Regions from separate parts of the Lelliottia sp. CFBP8978 genome, predicted to be linked through region 2. Evidence: predicted binding sites of a transcription regulator. Region 2 holds the regulator's gene; the other holds the start of a gene.
What was found. The regulator CRP, encoded in region 2, controls carbon source genes, mostly activating them, when cyclic AMP is high. The targets are predictions, from matches to a motif close to ATGTGANNNNNNTCACAT.
Positions count from the first base shown of each region.

Region 1: a site for CRP is predicted at 2,486-2,503, ahead of focA (formate transporter FocA). Genes of this name have one in related genera too.

Region 1 covers NZ_CM188253.1:1,547,701-1,553,176, reverse strand. The annotation lists gene SOM82_RS07200 (DUF421 domain-containing protein) at 1-256, opposite strand, end outside; gene ycaO (30S ribosomal protein S12 methylthiotransferase accessory factor YcaO) at 395-2,155, shown strand; gene focA (formate transporter FocA) at 2,562-3,419, shown strand; gene pflB (formate C-acetyltransferase) at 3,470-5,476, shown strand, end outside.
Region 2 covers NZ_CM188253.1:4,040,941-4,046,416, reverse strand. The annotation lists gene SOM82_RS19085 (YccS/YhfK family putative transporter) at 45-2,132, opposite strand; gene crp (cAMP-activated global transcriptional regulator CRP) at 2,190-2,822, opposite strand; gene SOM82_RS19075 (OsmC family protein) at 3,133-3,537, shown strand; gene SOM82_RS19070 (phosphoribulokinase) at 3,603-4,472, opposite strand; gene SOM82_RS19065 (YheU family protein) at 4,503-4,721, opposite strand; gene SOM82_RS19060 (hydrolase) at 4,718-5,476, opposite strand, start outside.

The DNA of each region.
Region 1 (5,476 bases), 2.0 Mb from region 2:
ACGCCAGGGTGATAAAGACGATTAATACCGGAATCATCGGCACGTCATCATAAAAAGCCACGTCGCCCGCCGCAGAGCCCAGAGTAAGGATGATCAGAACCTCAAACAGCGACATCTGACGCACACCGCGCCGTCCGGTTATTTTGAGAAACAGAAAGACCAAAATAAAGGTGTAGAGACTGCGCAACGCCACTTCCCCTAAAAATTCGAGAGGAACTTTATCAAGCGCCATCCGATGGAGATCGAATGCTTTCATTTTTATATGCCTTAACAGTAGGTTAGTGCTCATAAGCATAGCTGAGTCTTTTATTTTCGCTGCAGCCCTCGCGAAGATAGCGCCTGTCACGCAAAACCCGTATCATTGCGCGCTTTACGTACGATAAAAGTGACCGCCATGACTCAAACGTTTATCCCCGGCAAAGACGCCGCTCTGGAAGATTCCATCGCTCGCTTCCAGCAAAAACTGACCGACCTGGGCTTTAATATCGAAGAAGCCTCCTGGCTCAACCCGGTACCCCACGTCTGGTCTGTCCATATTCGTGATACCGACTGCGCGCTGTGCTTTACCAACGGTAAAGGCGCGACTAAAAAAGCGGCTCTGGCTTCTGCGCTGGGCGAGTATTTCGAACGTCTGTCGACTAACTATTTCTTCGCCGATTTTTGGCTGGGCGATACGATTGCAAATGGTCCATTCGTTCACTACCCGAACGAAAAATGGTTCCCGCTGACTGAAGATGATGAATTGCCAGAGGGCATTCTCGATGAGCGCCTGCGCGCGTTCTACGATCCTGATAACGAACTGACCGCGGGCATGCTGGTTGATTTGCAGTCGGGCAACGACGAACGCGGTATTTGCGCTCTGCCATTTACCCGCCAGTCTGACGAAAAAACCGTTTACATCCCGATGAACATTGTCGGTAACTTGTACGTTTCCAACGGTATGTCTGCCGGTAACACCCGCAACGAAGCCCGGGTTCAGGGTCTTTCCGAGGTGTTTGAGCGTCATATTAAAAATCGCATCATTGCGGAATCGATCAGCCTGCCAGAAATTCCGGCCGACGTGCTGGCGCGCTACCCGGGCGTGGTCGAGTCCATCGCCAAACTGGAAGCTGAAGGCTTCCCGATCTTCGCTTATGACGGCTCTCTGGGCGGCAAATACCCGGTTATCTGTGTGGTGCTGTTCAATCCAGCTAACGGTACCTGCTTCGCTTCGTTTGGCGCCCACCCGGACTTTGGCGTGGCGCTGGAGCGTACCGTAACCGAACTGCTGCAAGGCCGTAGCCTGAAAGACCTTGACGTCTTTACTCCGCCAACCTTCGATGACGAAGAAGTGGGTGAGCACACTAATCTGGAAACACACTTTATCGACTCCAGCGGTTTGATCTCATGGGATATGTTCAAACAGGACGCTGATTACCCGTTTGTTGACTGGAACTTCTCTGGCACGACGGAAGAAGAGTTCGCGACGTTGATGGCGATCTTCAAAGCTGAAGATAAAGAAGTTTACATCGCCGATTACGAGCATCTGAGCGTCTACGCTTGCCGTATTATCGTCCCAGGCATGTCTGATATTTACCCTGCAGAAGATCTGTGGCTGGCAAACAACAGTATGGGTAGCCATCTGCGCGAGACGCTGCTGGCGTTGCCAGGTAGTGAGTGGGAAAAAGATGATTATCTGAACCTCATCGCCCAACTGGATGATGAAGGCCATGACGATCTTACCCGCGTGCGTGAGCTGCTGGGTCTGGCGACCGGTAAAGATAATGGCTGGTACACCCTGCGTATCGGCGAACTGAAATCCATGCTGGCGCTGGCGGGTGGCGACCTGGATCAGGCTCTGGCCTGGACGGAATGGACAATCGAATATAATCAGTCAGTCTTCAGCGCAGAGCGGGCGAATTACTATCGCTGCCTGCAAACTCTGCTGCTGCTGTCTCAGGAAGAAGATCGTCAGCCGCTGCAATATCTGAACGCTTTCGTACGGATGTATGGCGCAGAGGCAGTTGAAGCGGCAAGTGCCGCTCTGAGTGGAGAAGCGCCGTTCTATGGTCTTCAGGCTGTGGACAGCGATCTGAAAGCCTTCCCGGCGCATCAGTCACTGCTCAAGGCCTACGAAAAACTGCAGCGCGCTAAAACGGCTCACTGGTCAAAATAAGCGCACATAGCATTACAGATAGTAGGCGTACTTACGCGTCTGGGCTATATTACGGGGCAATTTCATTGCCCCGTTTTATTATTTCGCTGGCAATAAATATTGAATGTAATAATAAAGTTAAATACAGGTAAATATAATTATGTTTACCTGGGCTTTACTGTTACTTTTTAGGGTAATTACTCCATTTTAATTAACTGCTACTGGTGAGGTCCCAGGAAATAATTCAACTCTTTTCACAACTTTTAAAATTTATTTTTATACGGATAATCAAAAACTTACGCCGCAATTGCTGTAAAACCATGCGCTTTGCGGGCCTATAAGCCAGGCGAGATATGATCTATATCAATTTCTCTTCTATAATGCTTTGTTAGTATCTCGTCGCCGACTTAATAAAGAGAGAGTTAGTGTGAAAGCTGACAACCCTTTTGATCTAATACTCCCAGCTGCGATGGCCAAAGTTGCCGAAGAGGCGGGTGTCTATAAAGCAACGAAACACCCGATGACGACGTTCTATCTGGCGATTACCGCTGGTGTGTTCATCTCCATCGCTTTTGTGTTCTACATCACTGCGACTACCGGTACTGCTGCGATGCCTTTTGGTATTGCGAAACTCATTGGTGGTATCTGCTTCTCACTGGGTTTGATTCTGTGCGTCATTTGCGGCGCCGACCTCTTTACCTCGACGGTGCTGATCGTGGTAGCGAAAGCGAGCGGAAGAATCACCTGGGGCCAGCTGGCGCGCAACTGGATTAATGTCTACGTTGGCAACCTGATTGGCTGTTTGCTCTTTGTTCTGCTTATGTGGTTGTCGGGCGAGTATATGACCGCCAACGGTGGCTGGGGCCTGAACGTCCTGCAAACCGCTGACCACAAAATGCATCACACCTTTATCGAAGCTGTTGCTCTTGGCATCCTCGCAAACCTGATGGTCTGCCTGGCGGTCTGGATGAGCTACTCCGGACGCAGCCTGATGGACAAAGCCATGATTATGGTTCTGCCAGTAGCAATGTTCGTCGCCAGCGGCTTTGAGCACAGTATCGCAAACATGTTTATGATCCCAATGGGTATTGTAATCCGCAACTTTGCGAGCCCGGAGTTCTGGACTGCTATCGGTTCAACCCCGGAAAGTTTTTCTCATCTGACCATTATGAATTTCATCACAGATAACCTGATCCCTGTCACCATTGGGAACATTATCGGTGGGGGTCTGCTGGTTGGGTTGACATACTGGGTCATTTACCTGCGTGGCGACAATCATCATTGATGGTTTCTCAGGCAGTAAATAAAAAATCCACTTAAGAAGGTAGGTATCACATGTCCGAGCTTAATGAAAAGTTAGCCACAGCCTGGGAAGGTTTCGCGAAAGGTGACTGGCAGAAAGAAGTCAACGTACGTGACTTCATTCAGAAAAACTATACCCCGTATGAAGGTGACGAATCCTTCCTGGCTGGTGCAACTGACGCAACCACCAAGCTGTGGGACAACGTAATGGAAGGCGTTAAACTGGAAAACCGCACTCATGCGCCAGTTGATTTCGACACTTCCGTTGCTTCTACCATCACTTCTCACGACGCTGGCTACATCAACAAAGCCCTTGAGAAAATCGTTGGTCTGCAGACTGAAAAACCACTGAAACGTGCGATTATTCCGTTCGGTGGCATCAAAATGGTTGAAGGTTCATGCAAAGCGTATGATCGCGAACTGGACCCAATGCTGAAAAAAATCTTCAGCGAATACCGCAAAACTCACAACCAGGGCGTGTTTGACGTTTATACCAAAGACATCCTGAACTGCCGTAAATCTGGTGTACTGACTGGTCTGCCAGATGCCTACGGTCGTGGTCGTATCATCGGTGACTACCGTCGCGTTGCGCTGTACGGTATCGACTTCCTGATGAAAGACAAATACGCTCAGTTCGTCTCTCTGCAGTCCGATCTGGAAAACGGCGTAAACCTGGAAGCGACTATCCGTCTGCGTGAAGAGATCTCTGAACAGTACCGTGCACTGGGTCAGATCAAAGAGATGGCGGCTAAATACGGCTGCGATATCTCTGGTCCTGCTACCAATGCTCAGGAAGCTATTCAGTGGACTTACTTCGGCTACCTGGCTGCTGTTAAGTCTCAGAACGGTGCAGCAATGTCCTTCGGTCGCGTATCCACCTTCCTGGATGCTTACATCGAACGCGACATCAAAGCGGGCAAAATCACCGAGCAAGACGCACAGGAAATGATTGACCACCTGGTCATGAAACTGCGTATGGTTCGCTTCCTGCGTACCCCAGAATATGATGAGCTGTTCTCTGGTGACCCAATCTGGGCAACTGAATCTATCGGTGGTATGGGCGTTGATGGCCGTACTCTGGTAACCAAAAACAGCTTCCGTTTCCTGAACACCCTGTACACCATGGGCCCGTCTCCGGAACCAAACATCACCGTTCTGTGGTCAGAAAAACTGCCTCTGAACTTCAAGAAATTCGCTGCTAAAGTGTCCATCGATACCTCTTCTCTGCAATACGAGAACGATGATCTGATGCGTCCTGACTTCAACAACGATGACTACGCTATCGCTTGCTGCGTAAGCCCAATGGTTGTTGGTAAGCAAATGCAGTTCTTCGGTGCGCGTGCTAACCTCGCGAAAACCATGCTTTACGCTATCAATGGCGGCGTGGACGAAAAACTGAAAATCCAGGTTGGTCCTAAATCTGAACCAATCAAAGGCGATGTTCTGAACTTCGACGAAGTGATGGATCGTATGGATCACTTCATGGACTGGCTGGCTAAGCAGTATGTCACCGCTCTGAACATCATCCATTACATGCATGACAAGTACAGCTACGAAGCCTCTCTGATGGCTCTGCATGACCGTGACGTGGTTCGCACCATGGCATGTGGTATCGCAGGTCTGTCCGTTGCGGCTGACTCCCTGTCTGCAATCAAATATGCGAAAGTTAAACCAATTCGTGACGAAGATGGTCTGGCGACCGACTTCGAAATCGAAGGCGAATACCCGCAGTTTGGTAACAACGACTCTCGTGTAGATGACATGGCCGTTGACCTGGTTGAACGTTTCATGAAGAAAATTCAGAAACTGACCACTTACCGCAACGCGATCCCAACTCAGTCTGTTCTGACCATCACCTCTAACGTTGTGTATGGTAAGAAAACAGGTAACACCCCAGATGGTCGTCGTGCTGGCGCGCCATTCGGTCCAGGTGCCAACCCAATGCACGGCCGTGACCAGAAAGGTGCTGTTGCCTCTCTGACCTCCGTTGCTAAACTGCCGTTCGCTTACGCTAAAGATGGTATCTCTTATACCTTCTCC
Region 2 (5,476 bases):
CAGGTAGCGGCTTGGTTTTGTCCCGGAATACGGAGCCGCAAAACTTACGACGCCTTACGGCGCATAATCCGCGTCAGCCAAATGCCGTGATGCGGGCGCTGACGCCATGCGACCGACGAAATGGTGTGCATGGTGTTCAGATGTCCCAGAACGCGCTGTAAATGCTGTTCCAGCGTGCTCATAGGGCCCCAGGTGAGCGTTTCCGGTGCTTCAAGAATGTTAGAGTCTCCGGATTCCCCCGGCGCGTCATACTCCAGACGCTGCTGGCATCGCTGCAGCGCAATTTCACACGACTGCAAATAGCGCTGCGCCAGGTCCGGCGTCAGCATCGCATGCTCGCGTGCCAGCGTGGTCATGGCATTGATATGCTCGACGATAAACTGGCTATGGGTGACCCACAGCTTCATATCCGCCAGATAATGGGAATTAAAGCCCGGCTCCTGCATCGCCTGATTGAGGGAGTTAAACAGCGCGTTATGGGCCTGATTGACCTTCATGCGCTGATAGGCCAGCGGGGAAGGCTGCGGATCGTCGCTCAGAATAAGGCGAATCGCCTGCTGATCGGCCTCCAGCGCATCGTGCGCATTCTGTCGCAACAGCCCACTCTGCCACTGGGGCCACAGCCAGACCATGCCGCCAAAGGCGATCAGACAGCCAATCAACGTATCCACCAGTCGCGCGACAATATACTGTTCGCCGTTCAGCGTGAGCAATTGCAGGGTATACACCGCCGTGACGGTAAATCCGACCATCGCCCAGCCGTAGTTTTTGCGGATAATCAGATAACCCACGAGGGTGATCACCAGCATTCCTGCCAGGGCGAAGCCGTCCGGTACGTGGAAGTGCAGCGTTATGCCAGCAATCACCAGTCCTGCGACCGTGCCCGCTGCCCGGTGCAGGATCCGCACGCGGGTGGCGCCGTAGCCATTTTGCGTGACAAACAGCACCGTCATTAAAATCCAGTAGGGTTTCGGTAGATGCAGCGCCATGCCCATCAGGCTGGCAATGCTGAGCATTACGCTGATCCGCGCCGCATTGCGCAGGGCCGAGGATTTCAGGGACAAATAGCTTTTTAACGCTGGCAGCAACGGCAGGCGTTTTTGCTTATCGGCCATCAGGTCGCGGGAATAGAGGGGGCGCTGGGTGCGGAGCACGCGCGCGATGCGGCTAAAGTGCCAGGCGCAGAACTGCCCGACCGGATTGTCCGGATGCTGACGTGCGATTTTCTCCAGCGCGCCCAGCTGTTTTTCCATCGTAAAGCGCGTGGGGTAGCGGTGGTACAGAATATCGTCAGCCAGTACCCGCAGGCGCGCGGCGACCGTTTGCGCATTCCAGCGGATCACCGCTTCGGCGTGGCTGCGCTCCACCAGTTTTTGCACCTCGGCAGGATAATGCAGGCTGACGGAAATATGCTCCTGAAGATCCAGCCCGACCTGAAACGTGCGCAGCAGCCGCTTGTATTCATGATTCTTATTGGCGGCCAGCATATGGAGCTGCTGGTAGCACTGGCTAATCAGATCCACCACCTTTTGCTGGCGAGTGAGCAGCGGCGGCAGCGACTTTTCCGGATCGGTATGTTGCGTCAGCAAGGTGTATTTTGCTTCGCAATACTCCGCGAGCTGGACGTACAGCAGGCTCAGGGATTCGCGTAAGGGCTGTTCGCGCCACATCCAGAACCAGAACCAGTTGAACAATCCGTACCACAACGTGCCGAGGGCATAGATCAGCAGCGGCTCCCAGATGGGCATATTTCCGGCAAGGCTAAGGGTGAAAATCGCGGCGATGAGCGATGCGGGCAGCAGGCGCGCATGAAGCGAACTGATCTCCGCGGTGACGCCGAGCGTCATCGCCAGCACGGTTAAAATCAGCGGCAGAGGAATGTCGCGGGCAAGTAAGAGCTGCACGGCGAGGCTGCAACCGGCAAACAAACTGCCGCCAATAATCAGACGTTTGAAAAAGCGCTTATGCGGGGTGTCCAGACCGGCGATGTTACAGCAGGCAGGCACGAGAGAGAACAGCAGACCATGTTGCAGTTGGCCGAGAATCAGACCGACAGCCACGGGGAGACATAACACCAGCGTTTGCCGAAGTGCGTAGTTAACTTCCGGGTGATAAATCAGCCTGCGCCACATGGTTGCCAGAGACAAAAACGGCGTGACACCTTGCGATGGCACGCCGTCTGACCGGAATTAACGCGTTCCGTAAACCACGATAGTTTTACCGTGGGCGGAGATCAGATTCTGATCTTCCAGCATTTTCAGGATACGGCCAACGGTCTCACGAGAACACCCGACGATCTGACCAATTTCCTGACGGGTAATTTTAATTTGCATACCGTCCGGGTGGGTCATGGCGTCAGGCTGTTTCGCCAGGTTCAGCAATGTCTGTGCGATGCGGCCTGTCACGTCCAGGAAGGCAAGGTTACCCACTTTCTCGGAAGTGACCTGCAGGCGGCGAGCCATCTGCGAAGAAAGACGCATCAGAATATCCGGATTCACCTGGATCAACTGACGGAATTTCTTGTAGGAGATTTCGGCGACTTCACACGCGGTTTTTGCACGTACCCAGGCGCTACGTTCCTGGCCTTCTTCAAACAGGCCCAGTTCACCGATGAAATCACCCTGGTTCAGATAAGAAAGGATCATTTCTTTCCCTTCTTCATCCTTAATCAGCACTGCCACCGAGCCTTTGACGATGTAATACAACGTTTCCGCTTTTTCACCCTGGTGAATCAGCGTGCTCTTCGATGGGTACTTATGAATGTGGCAATGAGACAAGAACCATTCGAGAGTCGGGTCTGTTTGCGGTTTGCCAAGCACCATGCGCTGTTATCCTCTGTTATAAGCTGTCACCAGAGTCATAAATCGCATCCTGACTCTGGGGTTGCAATCGAATTCTTCCCCGTACCTGGGAATGCGGCTGTCATTTTGTTTCGCAGCCAGTAATGTTTGATGTCCTCTGCATACATGTGTAACGTCAATGTATTACTGTAGCATCCAGAGTGTTTTAGCATAGCTTTCGCCGCGTGTCTCCTGGTGTCTCGCTTCAGCATGACGCAGGTCGTCTTCCGTTGCGAGAATTGTAACGCGCGCGTAATCTGTTCGGAAAATTGCAACGTCGGAGTTAATGAATATGCAAGCGCGTGTGAAATGGGTTGAAGGTTTAACGTTCCTCGGTGAATCCGCTTCCGGACACCAGATTTTGATGGATGGTAACTCCGGTGATAAAGCGCCAAGCCCGATGGAAGTTGTGCTGATGGCCGCCGGCGGCTGTAGCGCAATCGACGTGGTTTCGATTCTGCAAAAGGGTCGCCATGAGGTGACGGACTGCGAAGTGAAGCTGACCTCCGAGCGTCGCGAAGAGGCCCCGCGCCTGTTCACGCATATCAATTTGCACTTTATCGTGACCGGGAAAGATCTGAAGGATGCGGCGGTTTCCCGCGCGGTCGATCTCTCTGCCGAGAAGTACTGCTCTGTGGCGTTAATGCTGGAAAAAGCGGTGAAAATCACGCATTCGTATGATGTGATCGAAGGCTGACTGATGGGGCATCGTGCGCACCGATGCCCTCATCGTGACCCTCTGCACGGGGAGAGGGAATAGGGTTACTCGATCTTCTTGCCTTCCATCAGTCGCTGCACCAGCGGCATCATAATCAGCTCCATCGCCAGACCCATCTTCCCGCCCGGGACCACCAATGTATTGATGTGGGAAATAAATGAGCCCTGCAGCATCGCCAGCAGCCAGGGGTAATCAATGTCTTCCAGATTGCGGAAGTGGATCACCACAAAACTCTCGTCCAGTGACGGAATGGTTTTTGCTGCGAACGGGTTTGAGGTGTCCACCGTCGGAACGCGCTGGAAGTTGATGTGGGTTCGTGAAAACTGTGGTGTCAGATAGTTGATGTAATCTTCCATTGAGCGCACGACAGAATCCATCACCGCTTCACGGGAATGGCCGCGTTCGCTCATGTCACGGGTCAGCTTCTGGATCCACTCCAGATTGACAATCGGCACCACGCCCACCAGCAGATCAACATGGCGCGCCACGTCATGCTGGGGTGTCACTACGCCGCCATGCAATCCTTCGTAGAACAGGACATCGGTGGGTTCCGGCAGCGGCTGCCACGGCGTAAACGTACCCGGAACCTGGTTCCATGGGACGGCTTCATCGTAGGTATGCAGATACTTGCGCGACTGACCTTTACCGGTGTGGCCGTAATCAATAAAGGTTTGTTCCAGCAGGCCGAAATCGTTCGCATCAGGGCCGAAATAGCTGATGTGCTTCCCTGAATCGCGGGCCTTGCGAATCGCCATATCCATTTCCGGACGGGTATAGCGGTGAAAGCTGTCACCTTCAACTTCGGCAGCATGCAAATTGAGTTGGGCGAAGATCTTGCGAAAAGCGAGGCTGGTGGTGGTGGTTCCCGCACCACTTGAACCCGTAACGGCAATAACCGGATGTCTGGCGGACATAGCAACTCCCTGACTGGAAAGATGGAACAATCAACCGCGAAACTGATTGCGCGGCATGATGTTGACGGTTTCGTGCAGTTCAGACCACACCAGCAACACCTCGCCACTTTGTAGCTGCCGTTTTACATCGGCGACCTTTTGCTCAAGCGAACGTTCATGTTCACCATAATCGGTGCCCTCGCGTAATACAAAGCTTTCAATCAGGCTATCCAGCGTTTCGGGAGCCAGATCCTGCCAGGGAATCATCATTTTTTGCCTTCCAGGTAGGGGGTTAACCAGTCGGGGATCCGCGCTTCCAGCCACATTTTTGGCCGTCGTAATGTGCCGCTGATAAAGCCGACATGGCCGCCATGCTCAGTCAGTTGATACTGTACGTTGGCGGGCAGATGTTCCGGCGCCGGAATGGAGTGATGATCCATAAACGGATCGTCTTTGGCATGGATGATCAGCGTCGGTTTGGTGATCTGATTCAGCAACGGCATGGCGCTACACTGACGATAGTAATCTATCGCGTCGGCAAAGCCGTGGATCTTCGACGTAATCAGATCGTCGAATTCACGCAGACGGCGCATACGCTTCAGCTGTTGCAGGCTAATTGGCAGCGTGTCCGGATAGGCTTTGAGCTTACGCGCCGCATTGGCTTTGAGCAAATTCAGCAGGTAGCGCTGATAGACCCGTGAAAACCCCTTTTCCATATGGTAACTGCACTGCTCAAGCATAAAGGGCGCAGAGACAATCACCGCCGCATCCAGCGGGATATCGTCACTCTCTTTTGCCAGCAGGCAGGCAAGCATGTTGCCCCCCAGCGAATAGCCGACGGCAGCCGTTGGCGCGGGGCCAAAACTGTCGGCCAGCCAGCGTAAAAACCAGGTCCCGTCTTCGGTTTCGCCGGAGTGGTAAATCCGTTTCTGGCGATTGGGCTCGCCGCTGCATCCGCGAAAATGCATCACCACGCCGAGCCAGCCGCGCTGTTTTGTCGCATGGATCAAGCCGTGGGCGTAGGG